DNA from 2 places in the Paraclostridium bifermentans genome. Region 1 is predicted to be linked to the other one. Evidence: riboswitches for the same ligand, from Rfam matches in the RefSeq annotation. Region 1 holds a riboswitch; the other holds the start of a gene.

Region 1 (12,981 bases):
TACACTATAAAATTTAGTATCTTTATATCTAGGATTATTATTTACCTGTATAGTCTCTGCAGTTGAAATATTTGGATTTGGATTATATCCAATTCCCCCAATAGTGACTTGTGTAGGAGCTCCATATCCTGTAAAGTAGTTATAGTATTCTCTTTGTGCGTTTTTAACATGTATGTCATATCCTGTATATCCCCATTGATAAGACTCTGATGGTAGTCCATCTGAAAAAAATACTATATATTTTTTTGCATCTTTTCTTGATTTATTGCTACTTAACATATCTTGAGCTCTCCATATACCATCTTGAGTATGAGTTCCTCCACCTGATGGTATATTTTTAATAGCTTGATTTATTGTATTTAAATCAGATGTAAAGTCTGTTTGAAGATCAGAACTTCCACCTCTCACATTATATTTACCAGAGTTATAATAGAAGTTAGCTACAGATATTTTAACTTGATCATCATTACTTCCATTTAAAATATTTTTGCTTAAATTTTTAGCTGCAGATTTCACTTTATTTATTTTATCATTCATACTTCCTGATGAATCTATTACAAGCACTATGTCAGCTTTTTTAGAGTTTTCAATTGATCCTTCCCCTTTTGCTTCTAACGTTATATTATATGTTCCATTGTTATTTGATTTAGCGCTTTTATTGATTTCTAAATTTTTATTACCTTGGCATCTTTCAGTATTTTGTGTTGTTTGTGGTGCTGATTTATATTCTGCTTGTATAGCTTCTGGATTTACTTTTTCTATACCTTTATCTAAAGTAACTTTAGTATTAGGAAATTTTTCTATTGCTTCCTGTTCACTATTTTCTAATTTATATCTAATCTCTGATTTTAAATTTAAAGATTCAGTTTCACGTTTTTGAGCATTATCTTTTAGTTTTGCTTCAAAAGATAAATCTACTTCTTCTGAAGATATATCTCCTAAGTTAATGCTTATACTATCTTTAGATTTTGTTACTTCACCTTTTATATTTTCCTTTTCTTTTATTCCATTTACGGAAATATTATCTGAGCTTATTTCAAAGTTATCAGATATTTTATTTTCAAAAGATGTATTTTTAATATTTACATCTTGTTCATTTCCTTTTATTTTTAAATTAACTTTCAACTGTGTATCTGATATTTTTTCAGTACTTTGTTCTAACAAAAGTTTATTATCCGCTGTATTTACTGGAGCTTCGCTTGTTGTTTCTTTTATAGTTAAGTTATTTTTTTCTTGAGCATATGAAGTAGATTTTCCTTCAATATTTCCTAAGCTTGTTATAATTACCATTGTTAGTACCATTATAAAAGATACTAATCTATTTTTTTTCATTTAATGTTCCTCCACACTCCTTGCATAAAAATATTTACTTTTTAGAGTTTTTGTTTTTTCTACTCATTAATAAAAGTAAAATACTAGTTAACCCTAATATTACATATATAAAAATCCCATCTTCTCCTGTTTTTGGCGATTCGCTCCTCATATCATTTTCATCTGATCCTAGATTATTTGGAGATTGATCTGTTTTATTTGTGTTGTTAGTTTTATCTGATTTATCTACAGTTTCTTTATCATTATCATGGCTTTCATCTTCACTTCTAACTGCTGTAAATATCCAATCTATTTGAGCAGATTTATTTTTATATTCATTTCCAGTAGATGCTCCATCTAATTTAACTTCTGCAATAAGATTTTCTTCCTGCCCTGGATTAAATACTCCTAAACTAATACCTTTGGTTAATTTATCTTCTCCATTAACGGCTTCATCATATATAACTTCATCTTTATATGAAATTCTTAAATCTAGCTTATCTAAAAGATCATATTCTTCTTTTGGGCTTACTCGCTCTGCCCTTAAGAAAAGTTCGTATGGATATTTATGCTTATTTTTAATTTCTAAAGTTCTTCTTATATAATCTCCTGGAATCATGTTAGGATGTTGTAGAAATAAATCATCATCAGGTATGTATACTAATTCATTCGCATTTCCCAATAATTGAACATTAGGTGGAGCCAATGTATCTGCATCCACCTTTATAGTTGTTATTATTGAAAGAAGTGAAGTGACTACTAAAATTTTTCTTATAAAGTTTTTCACATTCTCACTCCTTTATAGATTTTTTAATTTTAATCTTAGTTATTTTTATTTGGCTCTTTAGCATCCGTTGCAGCTACAACCCCTTGTTTTTGTAATTCATCGAATTTTTCAAGTAATCCACTATCTTTAGCCCAATCTTTATATGCATCATTTGAAGCTTGTATAGAAGTAGCATCAACATCTATGTCAAAACCTAATCCCCTATACTCATTTCCCGATTCCTTATCTAATGTTACAGAGTCAAGTAATGTATTAGTCCATCCTTCAGGTCCTATTTTTCCAATGTAGTAGTAGTATCCATCTTTTCCAGCAAACCAAGTTCCATTAGTTTTACTTTCATTTAATTTTTTAGTGAAGTTTAACTTTATTTTATCAATCTCTAATTTTTTTCCATTTACTTCTTTTATTTCTTTTCTAACTTCATTTCCACTACTATCTTTTGTTACTTCTACAAATTTAGGTGTAAGCTTAACTCTTACAAATTGATCATATGTTGTGGTATTACTTACTTGTACATCTTTGTTTACTTCATCTCCTGGAAGCATGTTTGTAGGTTTTTCAAATTCCTCAATTATTTTTATTCCACTACCATTATTATCGCTATTTGATGCTGTATTAAAAGTATTTGTTGCTTTATCTTGAGATGTAAACCATGCAAGTGTTCCCCATATTACACCTACTGTCAGTACTCCTGATACTGCTAACGCTTGAACTTTCTTATTCATTTTATTCCCTCCAAAATTAAATATTTACTCAATCTATGTAATCAGCACTTACTGTTACAGTTGTTTTATGCATCCGCTTTTTCTCTTTCTTTATTTTGTCTTTCTTCTTCATCTATAGATTTTAGTTTTTTTCTAAGGTTGCTACCTATAGCACTTAATGCTGTTATTGCAAATATTCCTACTATAATTAGTGATAGGTGTGACTTCATCCATGACATAGCCATTCCAACCTTCGGTATACATTTAACAACTTTACCTATAACTGCGTTTGATTCTACTGGATTTTGATCCTGCACATTATTTGCATCACCTTGTGTTATGTATTTTATTCCTGCTCCATCTTTTATAATTTCTTTTACTCTGTGTGTCGTTATATTTCCTGAATTTTGACTTTTAAATGTTATTACATCCCCTACATTTATTTGTTCAGGTTGTAATTCTTTCGCTATTACTAAATCTCCAACCATTATTGAAGGTTGCATACTTCCTGTCATTACTGTAAAAAATTTATGCCCCATTATTGTTGGCTGTTTTCCCTCTTTTACAGACTTTACCATAATAAATGATATGGATAATAAAGATATTAGAACTACATAAAAAAGTATATTTCCTAATTTTTTTAACATTACTTTGTTTTCCATAGTATATTCTCCCTGAAATTTTTTTACCTAGTACATAAATTTTCTAGTATTTTATGTATTCCTTGATTTTCAATATTGTTCCAAGTTTTTTTATATGCATCCTTTGTAGCTTGTACAGCCTCTGCTTTTACATCTACTATTAAAGTTTTATTTTTATATCTTTCTTTTAATTCTTCCGGAATGTTTGCGCTTACTGATTTTAATATTTGTTTTGTTTCTTTGTCCTTTGCAACTATTGTGTTGTAGTAATAATAATTGTCGTTGCCATAGATCCATTTATTATTTTTTATTATATTTTGATTTGCTGTTATATTATTAGTTTCATAGTTTAAAGTTACTAAATTAGTATCTCCTGGCCATGTATTTCCTTTTTCATCCACCCATCTAGGAATTATGGATACTCTTATAAGTGCTGGTGATGTACTATTATTTTTTATTTTTACTTCTTTGCTATATTCATCTCCATTCCAATCTTTAGGCGGTGTAAAATTTTCACTTACTTCTATATTTATATCCCCCAAATTTAATGTATTGGTCACTTTATCTTTGGATGTCAAACTTGCATATGATATCTTTTGAACGGTGACTATACATATTAATAAAAGTATAGATATTGCTCCAACTTTAATTCTTTTTCTACTCATTTAACTCTCCTTAATTTATCATAGTAACTAAAAATTTATTTCGATTTATTTTATAGATCCTCCACAAATTCTCAGTAAATACAACATTTTCAGCATAAAAAAGGCTATTTAAATGATAAAAGTAATTTTATACTTATATCTTTAAATAGCCGGTTGCACTATTAGCTCCATATGTTTCAAGTGCCCATTTACAAAACATATTTCATAGCCTCTATATTTAAACCTATTAGATTCCTTATTAATTTATTCTTCTTTTTTATTATACTGAAAAATATTCCCTAAAACACCCTAAATCGTTTTCTATTTTTTTACATTTTATTTAATTAATTTGCTATTTATATTGTTTTTCAACTTTTTTAATTTATATATTAAATATTTTTAATTTGAAAAATTAAATTATACATCATTGCGACATTTTCGCTATTTTTTTGACATAAATTGATAAGCTAATATTCATTTTAATTTATTGTAATTTTGAAGAAATATCCAAAAAAAGACTGAGTTATCAGTTCAGTGTGGGATTTGTGAGTATGTTGCAGCGACATTTCTATATTATCTCCACAAAAAAAGACTGAGTTGTAGGTTTGAATGGGATTGAACTTTATGTTGCAGAGACATTTATCTTTTATCTTATCAAAAAAAGACTAGGTAATCAGTTAGGCGAGGGATTTGTGTGTATGTTGTAGCGACATTTACAAGCATCTTCCCAGCTTGTATGAAGCAAAACATATCACAAATCCCAAGCCCCCAAATAACCTAGTCTTCAAACTACTTCCATGGCAAGGATTCGTTTTTTAATTATTTAGCAGTATAACCTGCATCTAGAAGCATCTTAACACACGCTTCTCCTTTTCCTTCAGCAACAAGAACTATAGGCCCCGTACATCCCATACCACTTTCTGCATAAATTCCATTTTTCCATAAAACTTTAACCGCATCTTCTAAATCCATTATATCTACACCAGATATTTGATGAGTAACAACTTCTTTTGCCGGCATAGCTACTTCCTCATCATTATCTTTCTTAACTTCTTTTTTAGTTAAAGCAGCTATAATATCGTCATATTTAGCATTTTTAACATTTTTAAATTCATCTTTTGATACCTTAGTAACATCACCTTTAACAACGTCATAAGCGTATCTTAATGCATTTGCAACAACTGGAGAACCAGATGCTCTAGATAATATTAATATCTTTCTATCATAGTCTTCTCCTACACCAGGACCATATCCAAATCCTTGAGCTTCATAATCTCCACCAGTAGTAAATGAAGAGAATACTTTCATAAATATATTTCCACTTAAAGTATCAGTAACCATAACATCTGGAGCACCACATAATAAGTCATTTCCTCTCATTACGCAACCACCATCTGCTCTAACTGATTCAGCAAAAGATATATCATACCCATTTGCTTGTAAGTCTTTTAAAGCTTTTTCTACTTGTCTAGCACCATCAACATTTAATATACCAACAGTAGGATTTTTTATTCCTATAGACTTAGCTGTAGATATACCGTAAACAGCATTTCTAACCATAGCTTCTATTCTGTTTGTTGCACTTGTTCCTGTAGTAGTAGCAAGTATCATTTCTTTTCCTCTACCTGGAGTTATAACTCTACCAACTGTAGAAACTCCTATAGGGAAATTGTAATGCATAGTTACGCAAGCATCTATGTAACCTGAATCTAATAGTTCTTCCATTTTAGAATGCATTTCGCTTTCTTCATTAACTTCAACAACCTCAAGTTCAGTTTCAACTTTAGGTCCTATTAAAACTATATCAAATAAATTTGACTTAGCTAGGTGAGCACCTTTAACTAAATTTTCAGTTCCATGCTCACTACCTAATGTAGTCAAACCAATTCTAACTTTTTTACCAAATTCGCCGCTTTCAATAGCATTTGCTATATCTAAAAAAGTTTCGGCTATAATCTTTTTAGGCATAACCATATCTCCCCTCAAAATGAATTTTTATAAAATTCTATACGTCTTCTATTCCTACTCTTCTATTAACATATCTTGAGCTAATTTTTTCATAGATTCAGCTATAATTTTCTTGATTTCTTCTTTAGAAACTGCAGCTGCTTCTTCCTCTACACCTTGATTTCTCTCAACTATGAAAGAAACTCCATCGAATAAGTTAGTCATTCTTCCTAAGAATAAACTTCCCTTACCAACTACCATAGCTCTGTTTTTATCTCCAGAAGTTAAATCATCTATACCAAATCCTATATATGGAACTCCTGAAGGTATATGTCCTTGAGTTGGAGCCCAACCTGGTATACCTTTTTCGCTTACAAAGTTCTTTAATTCTTTCTTTTCTAAGTCTCCACGCTTAACAGCAAGAGCACCTATCATTTTATAGTTAGCTTCTGGAACATCCCCAGCTCCAGCAGGCTTAGTTATATCTGGGTTTTGCATTTCAACTGAGTAAACATCAACATCAGTTATTTTTAAGTTAGCTCTATCAAGTCCACTAGTTATTAATGCAGTCATAACAGCTTGTGGAGAAGATCCAGTTCCAACACTATGTTTTCCTGTTAAATCAGTTCTTATTATTGGATTAACTCCATCATTTTCAGAAACTAAAACAGCGAATCCTCCAACAACGTCTTCTAATACTGGAAGACCTTTTTTAACGTGGTCTTTAGCATTCATTCCAAGTTTAGCACTAGCTCCACCTGCAACTACCATAACATTTTTATATATTCCTGATTTAACAAGTGCAGCAGCATTTATTAAAGCATGAGTAGGTCCAGCACAGAAACCTCTTGTATCTGATCCTGAAGCATTTTGAAGTCCAGCCATTTCAGCTATAGCCTTAGCAAAGTTTCCTCCACCTCTTTGGTTCATATCTCCACAAGCTTCTTCTGAACATTCTATTACATAATCTATATCCAATGGATTAACATTTTCTTTTCTTATTAATTGTACTGCAGCAACAACTCCTGAAGCTTTTACAACTAAGTTTTCAAACATTGTATGTGCGTTTAAGTTAACGTCAACATCATGAGCTCTCTTAACATATCCAACTAATTGATCATTATGGTATAATCCTTCAGCATGGTGTGAATCTATTAATTCATTTGCATCATCTATATTATCACCTTTAAGCTTTCCAAAGAATGGAGCTAGCTCTGGGTAGTTCTTTTCAAAGTTAGGTCTTATATTATTAACGAAATCTTCTTTTAATTTAACTAAGTCAAAAGCATCGCATATTTGCATCATTGCTAAAAATTCATCTTGTGGCATTATTTCTCCACGCTTACCATCTCTTTTTCCTTCCATTTTGTATTCGCACCATGGAAGAGCTATTTCTCTTAATTCTTCTGGTCTGTTGTTTCCTATGTAAACTTGGTTTGGTATATAATTTACTACTTCTTCATAACTTCTTATATGATTAGTAACTTCTTTTAAAAATTCTGATTCTGGATGTGTTTCTCTCTCAACAGCACAAGTAGTACCATTTTTAACTATCATATCTGGTGTGTGAACTAAAATATAACTAGCACCTTTTAAAACTGGAAATGTCATAATATTTACCCCCAATGTATATATGTTATTATTTTTACTTGAATTCTATTATGATAAAAGACTGGATGACTTTATAAAAAATAGGTGGGCAAAATAACCCACCTATTTAGTTTTAACTTTATTTAATTCAATATTAAGCGTTAGCCATTATATCCTTTAAAGTTATATCTTTTTCAAATACTGTTTGACCATCAACTTCAGTAGCTAATGCAACTAAGCATTTTTCAACTAATTTTCTTCTTAAAGCTTTTTCCTCAGCTGGATCTAACTTAGGATTACCAAGAGGATGAGGTATAGCTATAGCTGGAACTATTCTGTTAGCTCCAACAGTTAAAGATATAGGTACTACTGTACAGATATGAACAACTGGAAGACCAGCTCTTTCTATCTCTTTTACCATCGTTGCACCGCAACGAGTACAAGTACCTCAAGTAGATGTTAGTATTACAGCGTCAACACCTGCAGCTATTAACTTTTGAGCGTATTCAGCAGCAAACTTCTTAGAACTTGCAACAGCAGTTCCGTTACCTGTAGTTGTATAGAAGAACTCATGTAAAGAACCTATAGCTCCTTCTCTTTCTAAATCTCTTAAAACATCTACTGGTAAAACTCTATCTGAGTCTAAGTTACAATAAACTGGGTCGAATCCACCATGAGCAGTTTCGTAAGTTTCTTCAGTTAAATCGTTAACTCCTGCTATAGAATATTCACCGTATTTAGATGCAGAAGAAGATTCTATTCTATCTGGATTTCCTTTAGGAACTATACCACCAGAAGTAACTAGAGCTATTTTAGCTTTAGATAAATCTTTTATAGCTGCTTGTGGATCAACTCTATCAAAGTTTGGCATTGGATATTCAGTTACGAAATCCTCACCTTTTATTTTCTTTAATAACATATCTACAGCTCTCTTAGAACCTCTTTCTTTAGCGAAGTAGTTAACTCTTACTCCTCTTTCTATATAACCTTCTTCAGCTGGAGATCCTATTTCTTCTCCATTAGCTAACTTCTTAGCTAATGTAGCTATTTTTGGAAGAGCCTTTCTCATACCAGCAGCAGAGTCAGATGTTGATACTATATATAAATCTTTTTTGAACATATCTGCTCCTGGATTTTCAATGTACATTCCTGTTAAAGCTGGTATATTTAATTCGTCTTTTACGAATTTAGTTATTGTTCCTGCAGCAACCCCGTATCTTCCTGCATTGAACGCTGGTCCAGCTATAAATAATTGTGGTTCGAAGCTCTTAACCATTCCTAATACTTCTTGGCTAGCAGACTCCATGTTTTCTCCGAAATAGCTATCTCCACAAACTACAGTTCCAACTATTTCTATTTCATCCCCTAATAACTTGTTTAATTGTAAACTTATTGGAGGTAATTTTTCAGCTATGTGTGGTTTCGTATCAGCTTTTTCTTCCCCTCCAATTCCTGCGAAGAATTGGTTTACGTAGTGAACTACTTTTATCTTTTCCATCTTTATCTCAACCCCTTTTGATTTAATTAGGCATTATATTTGCAGAATTGACCTCTTATATCGCTCATTTCTTCAACTATTTCATCAACTTCAAGAACCATTTCCATCATACTTATTTGATCTTCGTAAACTGATTCATCAAATAATTCTTTCACTTCTGGTTCAACAACATGATAAACAGCTAATCCTAACTCAACACCAGCAAGTGGTCCAGCGAAAGTTGGATCTCCAGCAGTTACTGTTTCAGCTGCAAGACCTGCAGCTTCGGCTTCAGCAGCACCTAGTAAAACCACAACATTTTCAGCACCGAATTTTTCAGTAGCATCTTTAACTCTGTTTTGGTTTTCTAAGTCCATAGCCCCAGCAGCAGTTCAGACAAAACATTCTGTTGAAGCAAAAACTATTTCAGTATTTTCTACAGTGTTTACACACTCTTCTATCGCAGGTCCCGGAATTCCGTCACGGTCACCTATGATTATGATCTTTTTATTACTTAATAAGCTCATAATATATCTCCTTTTCCCATTTATTTTAATATTGTCATTTTAATACCTTTTTAAATTCTCATTGCACTCACTTCTATATTTATTCTTATCAGCTATATTATAGAAAATAATTTTTATGACAATTGTAGCGAAGTGATATTTGTATATTGTTGACGAAACACTTAAAGTCCGCAGGACTTTGTGTAAACGAAACAATATCAAATGTCACGAAGCGACTATTCATAATATTTTTTCTTAATACCCCTTAGCTGTTAAGAATCCGAATCCTGTTTCATTAGTAGCTCCAGTTATTACTTGTATCTCAGCTTCTATAGATCCATCTTCTCTTAAAGATCCAGCAGCTCCACCAGCTATAACATCAGCAACTTCAACGTGTCCTATAACTCTATCCATCTTAGGTAATACAACAACTTGGTTAGCATTTCCACCAGTTACAACAGCATTAGCTTTAACATCAGCATCAGCTAATGATTGAGATGCTCCATCTCTACCAGCATACTCATCTGTAACTATAACAGTTTTAACACCTTGACCTTCTATTTTCTTGCAGTTCATTATAAGGTCTGTATCTGGGTTACCAAATCCTTCTTGAGATACTATTACAGCATCTAAGCCTAATTGTTTACATAATTTAGCAGTCCAGTTAGAAGATCTTTCTTTATCTGCTAAGTATACGTTTTCATTAGTTATAATAACTCCTACAAAGTTTATTTCTTTTCCGTGTTGTAGATATAAATCTTCAACTACTGAGTTATTCATGTGTACATAACTTGGGTTTTTATCACAAGCAGAAACACAGTTACCACTTACTATAGCTCCGTCCATTAATTCAGTTGGGTATAATAATGTTGGTACTATTTGCTTAGCGTCAACTCCGTAAACATATGTGTCATGTAATAATCCTTGAGTTTGAAGCATGTATACATATCCTACTTTAGGAAGTTCTGGATACTCTGCTACTGACTCTAATAATGGCTTAGTTTCGTACTCTACAACTTCATCTGGAGTTAAGTTTCTAGCAACTTCTCCTAAGTATGTAGCAGCTTTGAATCCTATCATTCTAACAGCTCTTTCGTGATCGTATTGCTTTAAACCATCTATTGGTTCAGCTATAACAACAACGTTGTTTAACTTAGAGAATGGTGTATATTCAGCTCCAGGACCAGTCATATCTATTATACCTTCTTGGAAACCAACTATTTTACCAGTTGTTACAACTCCAACATTTTTAAGTGCATGAGTTCTACCTTCTCCAACAGTGTCAACTTTTGATATAACTCCTGGGAATATTCCTCCATTACCATCAACTTTTACTCTCGGTTCTATAACGTCTTTAACTGGTATTATTCTAACGCTTTCCCCTGGACGAACTATATCTAAATCTATTGATTTTATATGTTCATCTCCACCAATTTCTTTTAACATCTCTTCTTTGTTGATGTATAATACTGAATCTTTAACTTCTGTTACTGCTCCAAATTGTACATCTTTTATAAAGATTTTCCCTAACTCAAGACGCATATTGGCACCCCCTAATTTTTTGAACTTAATTTATTTTAACGGGGAATTGAATCCCCATTAATTACTTATAAGTGCTTCTTTATCATAGCTTCTATATTAGAAACTGTAGCATCATCTTTTGTTACTTCATCTATTTTAGCTCCATCTTTGTATATAGCTATAGTTGGAAGACCTAAAACCTTCTCTTTTATAGCAACTCTTCTAGCTTTAGTTATATCGAATTTACAGAACTTTATGTTTTCCCCATATGCTTCTGCAAATTTTTCTATATCTGGAAGTAATGCTTTACAAGGCTCACAACCTTGACTCCAGAAATCAACTAATACTAGCCCTTCTGCTTCTAATACTTCTGGATCGAATGTATTTTTTTCTAATGCTATCATTTCAGTATCCCCCTTATTGGAATTTATATATTTTAATATATTTTTAATATATTAATAGCTATTTTAATTTAAGTACCGTTCACTAAGTAATGTTTAATTTGATAAACATCATCCCCCGATAACCTTGTTAAACGTACTTTTTTATTAGCAATTAGTAACTTCTTCTTCGAAGTTTGCTTCTACATATCTTTCAGCTGTTACTGCAGCTATAGCTCCATCAGCTGTTGCTGTAACAACTTGTCTTAATGATTTAACTCTACAATCTCCTGCAGCAAATACACCTGGTATATTTGTTAACATATTGTCATCTGTTTTGATGTATCCATAGTCATCCATATCTACTTTACCTTTGAATAACTCTGTTTGAGAATCAAATCCTACGAATATGAATATTCCCATAGTTCCATCTTCTTCATCAGCGAAGTATTCATTAGTTTCACCTGTTTGAGTATTTCTAAATACTACTGATTCAACTAATCCATCACCTTTTATTTCATCTATAACTGTATCTAATAAGAATTCTATTCTTTCATTAGCTCTTGCTTTATCTTCTATAGATCTAGCACATCTTAAACCTTGTCTTCTATGAACTATAGTAACTTTTCTAGCAAACTTAGTTAAGTATAATGCTTCTTCTATAGCACTATCTCCTCCTCCAACTACGAATACTTCGAAATCTTCGAAGAAGTCAGCGTCACATGTAGCACAGTAAGAAACTCCTTTACCTGTTAATTCTTTTTCTCCTGGGCATCCTAATTTTTTAGGAGTAGCTCCAGTAGCTATTATAACAGTTTTAGCTCTGTACTCGCCTTTTTCACCTTTTAATACTTTTATGTTTCCTTCTAATTCAGTGTCTACTATAGAGTCTCTAACTATTTCAGCACCGAATTCTTTACATTGCTCTACCATTCTAGCTATTAAGCTTGGTCCAGTAGCATTTTCAACTGATCCTGGATAGTTAGCAACTTCATGAGTTATAACTATTTGTCCACCAGTTTTTCCTTTTTCAAGTATTAAAGTCTTCATTTTAGCTCTTGCGCCGTAAAGACCAGCTGCAAGACCTGCAGGTCCACAACCTATTATGACTATGTCATATAAATTTTCCATTATCTCGACCCCCTATTTTTATTAATATATATACACCAAAGTTTATACATATTGTATTCTTTGGATTGTATTTCTCATTATATCAAAATCAATTACTCTGAAATCGTCTAAAACTTTTTCAGTCCACATAGGAGTTAACTTGTTGTTTTTAAATTTTTCTGCTGTTTCTATGGCTTCTTCTATTAAGTTTAATGAATTTGTGTCTAGAGATTTCCCCTTTTTAATTATGACTGTACGATATGGTGTTTCATTGGGTTTTACGCTCCCATATAGCGGATGTGATAATAATTCATACCCCTTATGAACTAAATCCCTACATTCCTTTAATGTTCCTATATAGTC
Region 2 (12,981 bases), 620 kb from region 1:
AGGTTCTTTTACAACAATACCCCTTCCATTGACATATACAAGAACATTTGCAGTACCTAAATCGATACCTATATCCGCTCCTTTTGTCATTAAATTCAACTCCTTCTCAATTTATATAAACTTTTCGTTAATTTTAACACTCTACATACAAAATATACAAAAACTTGTTTTTAGTCAAGAAAAAAATGTAGGTTTTTTAACCTACATTTTTATTACACTTCACTTCATATTTTTGTTTTGTTGCCATTCCCCCTCTTATATGCCTTTCAGATTTATTCTTTTCCAAAACCATTTTAACCTCTTTTGCAAGAGATGGATTAATTTCTTCTAATCGTTCAGTTACATCTTTGTGTATAGTACTTTTACTTACGCCAAATGTTTTAGCAGTTTGTCTAACTGTTGTTTTCTTTTCTAATATATACTTTGCTACAACTATAGCTCTTTCCTCTATATGCGATCTCAAAGCTTCCCCCCCTTAAATCCTACCTTAGTGATATATATGTAAAAAAACAAAAAAATATAACAAGCTTAATCAAATTTGATTAAGCTTGTTATATTTTTTAATTCTTAGGAAATTATATTCATAATTTCCAACTTATACACTTGAGCAACGGACCTGTTTTTTTAAGGTTGTTGGCGATATGAGCAACGCGAATTTTTTATTTAATTAACGTCATAGGGTCTATAGTTTTACCATCTTTTGTTGCAGTTACATGCACGTGTGCACCTTCTAAACTTTCTACACTAGTAGTATTACCCACTTTTCCTATTACATCTCCGTCTTTAACTTCTTGACCTTTTTTAACAGATACTTTGTCATCTAAGTTTGAATAAACAACAGCTACTTTATCTTTAGATTCCACTTTTACAGATACTCCATGTTGGTCATCTTTAAATACATCTGTTACTTTACCATTAACAATTGATTTTACCTTACTTCCTTTTTTAGCTTGTACATCTAATGCTTTATGTATTTCCCATACATCTAATGTACTTGAGTAACTAGGCTCTTTTTCTGAATACTCTCTAGTCACTTTTTCTCCTAGATAGTTTATTTTAGTTTCTTCCTTTTTAACAACTTCTTTTTCTTTTACCTTATCTAAGTTTTCTTTTGAATTGGTAGCTGTTGGCACAGTTTTATCATCTTTTTCTATTAGGTGAATTTCGCCTTCTTCATCACCTTTTGCCACTTTATTTTGATTATCTAAAAAACCGTTTTTTGAAGCTAAATCATCCACGCTATTTTTTGTAAACCAAATACCTCCAATTGCAACTAAACAAACACATACAAATAAGGCTAAGTAAAAACCATCTTTCTCTAATAGTTTTTTCTTTTTCATGACGCACCTCCAAATATATTCATACATTTGTATTTTGTACCTTATTTGTTATTTTTATACAATTTTTATTCTTTTATATTTATTTTATTTTCATATTTTAAATATTAATTTTTCACTATGTATAAATAAATTAATATCCCTTCAATTTTTTATTTTATTTAATTCTTGAAATACAAAAAAACCCTAAACTAACTTGCAAATCAAGTTAGTTTAGAGTTTTTAATATGTATCTTTAATATTGATATCTGAATAATAATGCTCTAATATTTCATAATATTTATAACCATCCTTAGCCATTCCTTCTGCTCCCCATTGACTCATACCCACACCATGGCCATACCCTTTTACAATAATATCTACATAATCTTTATTAAACTTCAAATCAAAGTTAGCGGAATTTAAATTAAATAAACTCCTTATGTCACGGCCTGATATTTCTTTATTTCCAACCTTGATCTTCTCAACCGATCCACCTTTACTTCTTTCTTCTATACTAACTTGTTTTGATAGTTTATCATTAGAAATCGACATATTAGGATAACCTTTTCTAAGTGTGTTTATAAAGTCGGAATTATTTATCTTAACATTAGATGCATATTTGGGAGCATTTTTATCATAAGGACTATCTACAGATCTCAAATATGGATATTTAGTACTAAATACCTCTTCACTATTTTCAGTATTTCCTGATGATGTAGAAAAATATAATGGTAAAATTGCCTCATCTTCATATACTATAATTTGACCCTTAGTATCTTTCACAGCTTGTTCTATTTTTGTATAAAATTTATCCATCCAAGCTTGGCCATTTTTACTTAGTAATTCTGATTTACTTTTATATTCCTGACAATGCTTATAATCTGTACATACAGCTGCATTTTTATGCTTACCAGTTTTTTTACTATATACTGTAAATGTTCTAGCAGCTACTGCTTGCGCCTTTAAAGCCTCTTTATCAAACTCTGCAGACATTTCCCCTGCAAGAACTCCACATAAATAATCTTCTATGTCTATAGTCTCTACTATTCCTTTTTTATGATTATAAACCTTTATTTTAGGTGATTCCTTATCTATAGTTTCGTAATTTTTAATACTTTTCTTTTTATTAATTTTTAGCTTAGTTTCAATTTTCAACTTATTTTGGATATGTGGTACTATATCTGGCTTTGAGTCTGAGTTATATGCAAATATAGATACGCAAATAGGTATCGCCGCAGTTACCAAAACAGTACTAGCTAAAACTAACAATGGGTTTTTCATAAAATTTTCCTCCTTGGATAAATACTTCTAATCCATAAATTTTATGAAAAACCCGTGTTAATTATGACTAATTATTAGTCTTCAATTATTTCTATATTTCCACCTAATGCTTGTATCTTCTTATCTATGTCTACATATCCTCTTTGTATATGATATATATCTCCTATTTCAGTTACTCCTTCAGCTATAAGTCCACATAAAATTAACGCAGCTCCAGCTCTTAAATCTGTTGCTTTTACTGTTGATCCATGTAATTGATCTACACCTGAAACAATAGCACTTCTACCTTCTATTTTTATATTAGCTCCCATTCTGTTGAACTCTGCAACGTGCATAAATCTATTTTCAAATACAGTTTCTATAACTACTCCCGTTCCATTTGCTACAGTAGCCATAGCCATAAATTGAGCTTGAACATCTGTTGGGAACCCTGGGTGTGGTAATGTCTTGATATCTATTGGCTTTAATACCTCAGGTCCTTTAACTCTCACAGAATTATCCATATCTATTATTTCACATCCAGCCTCTTTTAATTTAGCTACAACAGGCTTTAAATGTTCCATAATTACATTGTCTATAGTTATATCTCCTTTTGTCATAGCTGCTGCAACCATATATGTAGCTGCTTCTATTCTATCTGGTATAACTGTATGTTCAGCACCTTTAAGTGACTTAACTCCTTTTATTCTTATTGTGTTAGTTCCTGCCCCTTTTACGTCAGCTCCCATTTCATTTAAGAAGTTTGCTAAATCAACTATTTCTGGTTCTTCTGCAGCATTTTCCACTATAGTAGTACCTTCTGCTAAAGCAGCAGCCATCATTATATTTTCTGTAGCTCCTACTGATGGGAAATCTAAGTATAACTTGCTTCCTACTAATTTCTCCGTATTCGCCTCCACAAATCCATGATCTATTATTACATTAGCTCCTAATGCCTTAAATCCTTTTAGATGTAAATCTATAGGTCTAGTTCCTATTGCACATCCTCCTGGCATAGATATCTTTGTATGGTTAAATCTAGCAAGTAGCGGTCCCATTACTAAGAATGATGCTCTCATCTTTCTTACAAGCTCATATGGAGCTTCACAAGTCTTTATATTACTTGCATCTACTGTTAATGTACAATCCTTATATTCAACCTCAGCACCTAAATGTCTTAATAAGTCAGATATTACATGTACATCTTTTAAGTTAGGAACCCCTTTTAACACTGATTTTCCATCCGCTAATAAAGTTGCTGCTATTATTGGTAATACTGCATTTTTTGCCCCATCTATTTTAACACTTCCTACAAGTGGATTACTCTTCTTAACTAAAATTTTTGCCATTTCACTTTTCTCCTCACACTAATAATCTAATTTTATTATAGGTGTAGCTACGTAAACCATAGTTTTTTCTTCATTTTCGCTATACCTAATTCCTATATTTAAATTTACCTTATTTCCCAAATATTCAAGGTAATCAGTTTTAATCAATTTACTAAAAGCTGTTACCGACATAAAGTTTTCTTCTTCAACCCTATCTATTTCTTTAGCATTCATATTATATAATATTTTTTTCAAAATATCATCATATTTGTGTAGTTGTAACTTTTTTTTATACTCTCCAGCCATACATGTATAAATATCGACTTTTTTGCAATACAAATTTAGAGTATTTTCTACAACTGTATAAATATCCACTATATCTTTATATACTTTATTTTCTAATATGTCAACTATAATATAGGACTCATTTTTACCTTTATTAGCGACAATGATAGATATATTTCTATCTTTTTCATCTATCTGTGCATATACCTGAGTTTGAGTGTCCTTTTTACTTTCAATCCACTTTAAATTAGATTCCTCAAGCCCTAAATTTGAAATTATTTCCATGCAAATATTTTTCATTTCTTCTTTTTCTAAAGATTTATCTAAATATGCATTTGCTTTCATATTATAAAATTTAAAATTACTATCTATACTTTCAAAAGTATTTACTAGTTGATTATATCCATTATTCTTTATCTCAGCTTCTGATTCTCCATAGAACAAAACTATCCCTAATAAAAATATAAATATAAAACTTATACTCACTAATATTTTTTTCATAGTATTACCTCCCCATATTTCCAGTTTTATACTATAAAGTATTAACAAAAATTGGTTGGTTATACTATTCCTGATTCCAAAAATATTTTAATATATTATTATAATTTTTTCTATACATATTAAATTATATATAATTTTACACAATAAAAAAGCTATACTTATATTTTAAGTGTAGCCGGTTGCATCAATAGCTCCATATATCCAAGATGCCCACCTATAGGATATAGTTCTTCGCTTCTCAATTCATTATGAAATATATTTAATTGCGCATTAGAGACTAAATTTGGCGCTTTTAAGCTTTCGGATGAGTTTTATTTGTATTTACCCTATCTCATACTCTCAAAAGCTTCAAATCACTATTTTTAAGATTTAGTTAATTAGTCAGCATCTTAAATTAGTATATATAAAAATATGCATAAAGTTTAAAAAGGTGATTCTCAATATAAAATCGAGATATCACCTTTGATTTTTATTATTCAACAGTAACTGATTTAGCTAAGTTTCTTGGCTTATCTACATCACAACCTCTTTCAACTGCAACATAGTAAGATAATAATTGAAGTGGTAAAACTGTTAATATACTTGATAAAACATCCTCAACATTAGGTATATATATCACTTCATCAGCAGACTTTTCAACTTCTTTATTTTTCTCTTGAGCTACAGCAATTACGTATGCTCCTCTTGCTCTAACTTCTTCCATGTTAGAAACCATTTTTTCAAATAACTCTCCTTGAGAAGCTATAGCAACTACAGGAGTTCCTTTTTCTATTAATGCTATAGTTCCATGCTTTAACTCACCTGCAGCAAATGCTTCTGCATGTATATATGATATTTCTTTTATTTTTAAAGCACCTTCCATAGCTATATTATAATCTAATCCTCTACCTAAGTAGAATGCACTATGTTTTTCTTTTAAAGTCTTTGCAACTTCTTTTATATGATCTTCTTGTTTTAAAGCTTCTTCAACCTTTGAAGGCATTTCTTTTAGTTTTTCTATCATTTCATTATAATACTCTCTAGTTATAGTACCTTTCTTTATAGCAAAGTCTAAAGCTATCATATAGAATGATACTAATTGAGTTGTATATGCTTTAGTTGATGCAACTGATATTTCAGGTCCTGCCCAAGTATAGAATACATCATCTGATTCTCTTGCAATTGAAGATCCAACAACATTAGTTACTGATAATATTCTAGCTCCTCTTTCTTTCGCATATCTTAAAGAAGCTAAAGTATCTGCAGTTTCTCCTGATTGACTTACTAATATTAATAGTGTCTTATCATCTATAAATGGATCTCTATATCTAAATTCTGATGCTATATCTGTTATAACTGGAATCTTAGCAAATTTTTCTATAGCAAATTTTCCTATAAGTCCAGCATGATAAGCAGTTCCACACGCTACTATATAAACTCTATTTATATTGTCTAAATCTTCTTTAGTCATCTTTATATCATCTAAATGGATTTCTCTGTTTTCATTTAATCTTCTTACTAATGTTTCTTTTACTCCATTAGGTTGTTCATATATTTCTTTTAACATGAAATGTTCGTATCCACCTTTAGATGCAGCTTCAACATCCCAAGTAATTTCATTAACTTCTTTGTTTACTACTTCTCTATTTTCATTTAATATAGTAACTTTATCTCCTACTATATGAACAAATTCACCATTTTCTAAGAAATATACATTTCTTGTATATTTTAATATTGCAGGTATATCTGATGCTATAAAGTTTTCTCCATCTCCAAGTCCTACAACTAAAGGACTATCTTTTCTAACTGATACTAATTCTTGATTATTATCTTTACATATAACACCTAATGCATATGCTCCTCTTAATCTTTGAGTAGCTTTATATACTGCATCTAATAAATTACCTTCATAATATTTATCAACTAAATGTGCTACTACTTCTGTGTCTGTTTGAGATAAGAATTTTACACCTTCAGCTTGTAATTCTTCTTTTAATTCCATATAGTTTTCTATAATTCCATTGTGAACTACAGCTATTGTTCTATCCATATTAAAGTGAGGATGTGAATTAACATCTGATGGCTCTCCATGAGTTGCCCATCTTGTATGTCCTATTCCTAACCCTCCATTTATAGGGTTCTTTTCTAGATCCTCTGCTAAAACAGCTAATCTTCCTTTAAACTTTCTTATTTCTAACTCATTTCCTGTATTTATAGCAACACCTGCAGAATCATATCCTCTGTATTCAAGCTTTGATAATCCTTCTACTAAAACTTCTGTTGCCATTCTATTTCCTAAATATCCAACTATACCACACATAATTTGTGTCCTCCTAAAAATATTATTATTTTATATATTTTTAAGATTCAGGTCAGTTTACATAAACTTTTTTTTGTACATACAATCACTTATACGGTTTGTAAAAGTCTTCCGATGGTAAACACACCGCAGAGTATCCGCCGACAATTCGATAAACTCTGTCCTCGTCAACTTAGATTTTACTAAGTTCTGGCGCTTGCAAAGTAAATACTAAAAATTAATCTTAGTATTTACTTCTGAAATTATGATAATTTCTCTTGTATCAAATTAGCTAAATTTGTAGCTAATTCTTTTAGTTGACCTTCATCTTTACCCTCTAACATAACTCTTACTAATGGCTCTGTTCCTGATGGTCTTATTAATACTCTTCCACATCCATCCATTAGTTTTTCTATTCTTTCTATTTCAGCTTTAATTTCTGGTATTTCCATATATCTATTTTTATTTTCATTTTTTATTCTAGCGTTAACTAATACTTGTGGATATTGATTCATCACCGCTGCAAGTTCTGATAAAGTTTTACCTTCTTCTTTAACTATCTGAGCTAAAACTAAAGAACTTAAAGTTCCATCTCCAGTCGTATTATAATCTAAGAAAATCATATGTCCTGATTGCTCTCCACCTAAATTATATCCGCTATTTTTCATTTCTTCTAAAACATATCTATCTCCTACAGCTGTTGTTGCTAAGTTTATGTTATTTTCCTTTGCAGCTATAACTAATCCTATATTACTCATAACTGTAACAACTAAAGTATCTTTAGCTAACTTATTGTGTTTCTTTAAATAGATTGCACTTAATATCATTATATGGTCGCCATCTACAATTTGACCCTTTTCATTTACAGCTATTAGTCTATCTGCATCTCCATCATATGCAAGTCCTAAATCAGCATTATTTCTTAATACTTCTTCTTGAAGACCTTCTGGATGTGTTGATCCGCATTTATCATTTATATTATTTCCATCTGGTGTATTGTTTATAGCTACAACATCTGCACCTAATTCTTCAAATACCATTGGCGCAACTTTATATGCAGCTCCATTCGCACAGTCTAACACAACTTTTAATCCATTAAAATCTATATTCACTATAGTTTTTAAATAATCAACGTAATCTCTTACAGCGTCATGTTCATGTATTTTTTTACCAACTTTATCTCCAGTTGGATGTACTTCCACTTTTTCTATATCATCTATATATGACTCTATTTCAAGTTCAATAGAATCATCAAGTTTATATCCATTTTCATTAAAGAATTTTATTCCATTATACTCCACTGGGTTGTGAGATGCTGATATAACTACTCCACAATCTGCATTGTAATGCTTCGTTAAGTATGCAACTCCTGGAGTCGGTATTACCCCAACAGTTATAATATCACATCCAACTGACATAAGTCCAGCTATAAGGGCTGATTCTAGCATATCTCCAGATACTCTTGTATCTTTACCAACTACAACCTTAACCTTATCTTTACCCTTAGTTAAAACATACCCTCCTGCTCTACCTAGTTTATATGCTAGCTCGCAGTTAAGCTCTGTATTAGCTATTCCTCTTACTCCGTCAGTTCCAAAATATTTTCTCATTTTTAAAAAAACTCCTTCCAGCAATAAGACTCTAATATATCACAGTTTTATACTATGTTCAATACAGGTCTTTAGTTCATAATTGTTATTTTAATATGTTTCACAAAAAAAGACAATAGTATTTACACTATTGTCTCTTTTGTGTCATTAATTAAACAAACATGACATTTTCCGACTATGCAAGCGCTTCTTGAGATTTAACTGCTTCAGCACCTTTTAGTAAAGCTGCTTTGTTTAATGGAACAAATTTTTCTTTACTTGGCCCGAAAACTTTTTTAAATGCTTCTAATACAGAATCTACTTCCACACATTTATTTAATTCTAAGTATGCTCCTAACATTATCATGTTAGCAACTCTTGGATTTCCAAGTTCTAAAGCTAATTCATTAGCTTGTATGTAGTAAGTTTTTACGTCTGTTCTTTCAACTTTTTTCTCTATTAATGAACTGTTCACTAGTATTTTACCCCCAGGAACAACATCTTTTTCAAATTTATCAAGTGAAGGTAAGTTCATAACTATAGCACAAGTTGCATCATCAGTTATAACTGGTGATCCTACTGGAGTATCAGAAATTGTTACTGAACAGTTAGCAGTTCCTCCACGCATTTCTGGTCCATATGATGGTAACCATGAAACTTCCTTTTTCTCAAGCATTCCTGCATAAGTAAGTAATTGTCCCATAGACATAACACCTTGACCACCAAATCCTGCACATATTACTCTTTCTGTAGCCATATTACTTCGCCTCCTCAACTTTAACATCTTTAATATTTCCTATTGGATAGTATGGCATCATATTATCTCTTAGCCATTGTAATGAATCTTGAGGAGTTAATCCCCAGTTTGTAGGACAAGTTGATAATACTTCTACTATACCAAATCCTAATCCAGCTAATTGAACTTCAAAAGCTTTCTTTATAGCTTTTTTAGCTTTTCTTACATTAGCAGGAGTATCTACAGAAACTCTCTCTACAAATACAGCTCTATCTAAAGTTCCTAACATTTCAACCATTCTTATAGGAGCTCCTTGTAAGTTTATATCTCTTCCACTTTGAGCTGTAGTAGCTTTTTGACCTAATAAAGTTGTTGGAGCCATTTGGCCACCTGTCATACCATATATAGCATTATTTACAAATATTGTTGTAAATTTTTCTCCTCTTGCAGCAGCATGAACTATCTCAGCAGTTCCTATAGATGCTAAGTCTCCATCTCCTTGATAAGTAAATACTACTTTATCTGGATGAACTCTTTTTATACCTGTAGCAACAGCTGGTGCTCTACCATGAGAAGCCTCTTGCATGTCACAGTTAAAGTAATTGTATGCTAAAACTGAACATCCAACAGGAGCAACCCCTATAGTATCTCCTAATACATCTAATTCTTCTAATACTTCTCCTACTAATCTATGAATTATACCATGTGTACATCCTGGACAGTAGTGAGTTTGGTTATCTGTTAATCCTTGAGTTTTCTTGAATACAAGTGTCATTATCTAGCACCTCCCATAGCAACTTGTTGAGATTGTTCTACTATTTCTTTAGCTTTTGCAGCTATTTCTGCTGGTGATGGTATCATACCACCTGTTCTTCCATAGAAGTGAACAGGTAATCTACCTTCTATAGCTAGTCTAACATCCTCTACCATTTGTCCAGTACTCATTTCTACTGTTAATAAGTTCTTAGCTTCTGGTATTTGATTAAATGCTTCAAATGGGAATGGCCATAAAGTTTTAGGTCTTATAAGACCTGCTTTTATACCTTCTTCTCTTAAACTTTCTATTGTATTTTTAACGATTCTTGAAGTAGTTCCGTATGCTACGAATACTATTTCAGCATCCTCTGTTTTGTACATTTCATATGCAGTTTCATTTTTTTCTATTTCTTTATATTTAGCATCTAAATTTATACAGTGATCTTCTAGAGATTTTGGATCTAAGTATAAAGAGTTTATTATATTTGGTTTTCTCTCCATTTTAGTTCCAACACTAGCCCAAGTTTTTGGAGCTAATTCTCTTGTTTTAGGCTTATTAAATTCTACTGGTTCCATCATTTGACCTATCATACCATCTCCAACTACCATAACTGGAGTTCTATAAAAATCTGCAACTTCAAAAGCTTCCATTACCATGTCAACAGCTTCTTGAACAGTTGCTGGTGCATAAACTGGAGTTCTATAATCTCCATTTCCTCCACCTCTTGTTGACATAAAATAGTCAGATTGAGATGGTTGTATTCCTCCAAGTCCTGGACCACCTCTCATTATATTAACAACAACACATGGAAGCTCTGCTCCTGCTGCGTATGTTATACCTTCTTGTTTTAAAGCTATTCCTGGCGAAGATGAAGATGTCATAACTCTAGCACCTGCTCCTGCTGCTCCATAAACCATATTTATCGCAGATACTTCTGATTCTGCTTGAACAAAAGCTCCTCCATTTTTTGGTAGTTCTCTAGACATATATTCTGGTAACTCGTTTTGTGGTGTTATTGGATAACCAAAGAAATACTTACAGCCAGCTTCCATAGCTGCTTTCCCTATTGCTTCGTTACCCTTCATAAGTATCTTAGCCATTTTAATTCCCCCTTAAGTTTGTATTTAGTCTCTCTCTACTGTTATAACTGCATCTGGACACATAGTTGCACAGTTTGCACATCCTACGCATTTGTCCATATCAGAAACAGAAGCTGGATTATATCCTTTTTTGTTTATTGTAGCCTTGTCTATTTCTACAATCTTAACTGGACATGCTGAAACACAAAGTGCACACCCTTTACATAAGTCTTGGTCAAAAGTAACTTTTCCCTTAGCCATTTTAATTAGCCTCCTTGAACTGTATATATTTAAACCTCATTTTACATCCAACATTCTCTCATGTATAAATTTATTGGAAATACATCCCCATCTAAGTTTGTTGGAAGTTGAGGTATTAAGCTTTCTAAACAAGTAACATACTTTATTGGTATATTAGTTATATTTGAAACTTCTTTAACTAGTTCTTGTCCTTTTAGGATGTCTTCTATAGTAGTTTCTCTAACTAAATGTGTATTATTTATAAGTCCTGTTACTTTTAATTTTGATGAATTTTCTATAGCTCGAATATGATTTATCACATCACTCGTAGTTTGAGTTTGCTCTCTATTTGCATTAACCACGCAAAACATATCATAATCGTCTTTTTCTACAAGATGACTAAATCTACCTAAGACTCTAGCCCCTACATCATCTCCGCCTACATCAATTACATAATCATACGATTTATCTGTTAAAGGCGCTGTAACTTGTGCTGATACAGCTGGTAAATCTAATGAAGTTGCTTGTATTGAACTATCTATAGGCATTATATTTTTAGATTGTAAAAAATCTCTTTTTTCTCTAGTCCTAAAGTAAACGTTTACAATATCAAGATCTGATATCGCAACTTTAGCATCAGTAAGGTCTCTAAGCTTTGTTACATAATTCATAGAAAACTCACTTTTGCCACTACCATAATGACCTATAATGATTCTAATCCTCTTGTCATTTTTTATCATATAATCACCTTTTATAATGTATTAGCAGTAGCTAATTCTTTTCCATAAACTTTGGCTTCTTCTTCTTTATTTAGAACTCTAAGACCACCTTGAGCTAATGCTATCATTTCATCTTCCCCTGGGTAAACCTTTACCTCAGCTATAAATTTAACTTTATCAATTATCATGTTCGTAAACATATTTGAGTAAGCTATTCCTCCAGTTAATAAAACTGCATCTACATCTCCATTTAACACTGATGCACAAGCTCCTATCTCTTTAGCAACTTGATATGCCATTGCTTCATAAACTAATTTAGCTTTTTCATTTCCTTCAGCAATCATAGATTCTACTTCTCTACCATCATTAGTATTTAAGTATGCTACTAAACCTCCATTGCCTTTTATTCTTTTCTTTATATCATCAAGTGAATATTCTCCACTAAAACACATTTTTACTAAGTCTCCTACTGGAAGACCCCCACTTCTTTCTGGAGAAAAAGGACCTTCTCCATCTAAAGCATTTGCAACATCTATAACTGAACCTTTTTTATGAGCTCCAACTGAAATTCCTCCACCCATATGAGCAACTATAAAATTACAATCTTCATACTTCTTATCTAAATCTTTAGCAGCTCTTCTTGCAGTAGCTTTTTGATTTAGTGCGTGGAATATACTTTTTCTTGATATTTCTGGTATACCTGATATTCTTGCTACATCATGTAACTCGTCCACTACAACTGGATCTACTATATATGAATGAACTCCTACACTATCACCTATTTCTTTAGCTATTAAGCCTCCTAAGTTAGATGCATGTTCTCCTAACACTCCTACTTTTAAATCTTCCATCATATCTTCATCTACACTGTATGTACCACCTGTTATAGG

What was found. Region 1 has a riboswitch for cyclic di-GMP ahead of KXZ80_RS12165 (BsaA family SipW-dependent biofilm matrix protein). Riboswitches for the same ligand answer to the same signal wherever they lie in the genome.
Region 2: another riboswitch for cyclic di-GMP. It lies ahead of KXZ80_RS15125 (YwmB family TATA-box binding protein); the one in region 1 lies ahead of KXZ80_RS12165 (BsaA family SipW-dependent biofilm matrix protein).

The regions. Positions count from the first base shown of each region.
Region 1 covers NZ_CP079737.1:2,524,255-2,537,235, forward strand. The annotation lists gene KXZ80_RS12145 (vWA domain-containing protein) at 1-1,332, opposite strand, end outside; gene KXZ80_RS12150 (LPXTG cell wall anchor domain-containing protein) at 1,367-2,098, opposite strand; gene KXZ80_RS12155 (BsaA family SipW-dependent biofilm matrix protein) at 2,134-2,823, opposite strand; gene KXZ80_RS12160 (signal peptidase I) at 2,889-3,464, opposite strand; gene KXZ80_RS12165 (BsaA family SipW-dependent biofilm matrix protein) at 3,488-4,108, opposite strand; cyclic di-GMP riboswitch class II at 4,247-4,330, opposite strand; gene grdD (glycine/sarcosine/betaine reductase complex component C subunit alpha) at 4,907-6,055, opposite strand; gene grdC (glycine/sarcosine/betaine reductase complex component C subunit beta) at 6,110-7,645, opposite strand; gene grdB (glycine reductase complex selenoprotein B) at 7,779-9,122, opposite strand; gene grdA (glycine/sarcosine/betaine reductase complex selenoprotein A) at 9,149-9,628, opposite strand; gene KXZ80_RS12190 (glycine/sarcosine/betaine reductase component B subunit) at 9,863-11,149, opposite strand; gene trxA (thioredoxin TrxA) at 11,215-11,532, opposite strand; gene trxB (thioredoxin-disulfide reductase) at 11,677-12,639, opposite strand; gene KXZ80_RS12205 (GrdX family protein) at 12,682-12,981, opposite strand, start outside.
Region 2 covers NZ_CP079737.1:3,143,181-3,156,161, forward strand. The annotation lists gene mreB (rod shape-determining protein) at 1-90, opposite strand, end outside; gene spoIIID (sporulation transcriptional regulator SpoIIID) at 197-463, opposite strand; gene KXZ80_RS15110 (M23 family metallopeptidase) at 660-1,340, opposite strand; gene spoIID (stage II sporulation protein D) at 1,560-2,600, opposite strand; gene murA (UDP-N-acetylglucosamine 1-carboxyvinyltransferase) at 2,675-3,928, opposite strand; gene KXZ80_RS15125 (YwmB family TATA-box binding protein) at 3,947-4,693, opposite strand; cyclic di-GMP riboswitch class II at 4,858-4,941, opposite strand; gene glmS (glutamine--fructose-6-phosphate transaminase (isomerizing)) at 5,166-6,992, opposite strand; gene glmM (phosphoglucosamine mutase) at 7,235-8,581, opposite strand; gene KXZ80_RS15140 (2-oxoacid:acceptor oxidoreductase family protein) at 8,757-9,317, opposite strand; gene KXZ80_RS15145 (thiamine pyrophosphate-dependent enzyme) at 9,319-10,071, opposite strand; gene KXZ80_RS15150 (3-methyl-2-oxobutanoate dehydrogenase subunit VorB) at 10,071-11,153, opposite strand; gene KXZ80_RS15155 (4Fe-4S binding protein) at 11,178-11,393, opposite strand; gene KXZ80_RS15160 (hypothetical protein) at 11,435-12,112, opposite strand; gene buk (butyrate kinase) at 12,124-12,981, opposite strand, start outside.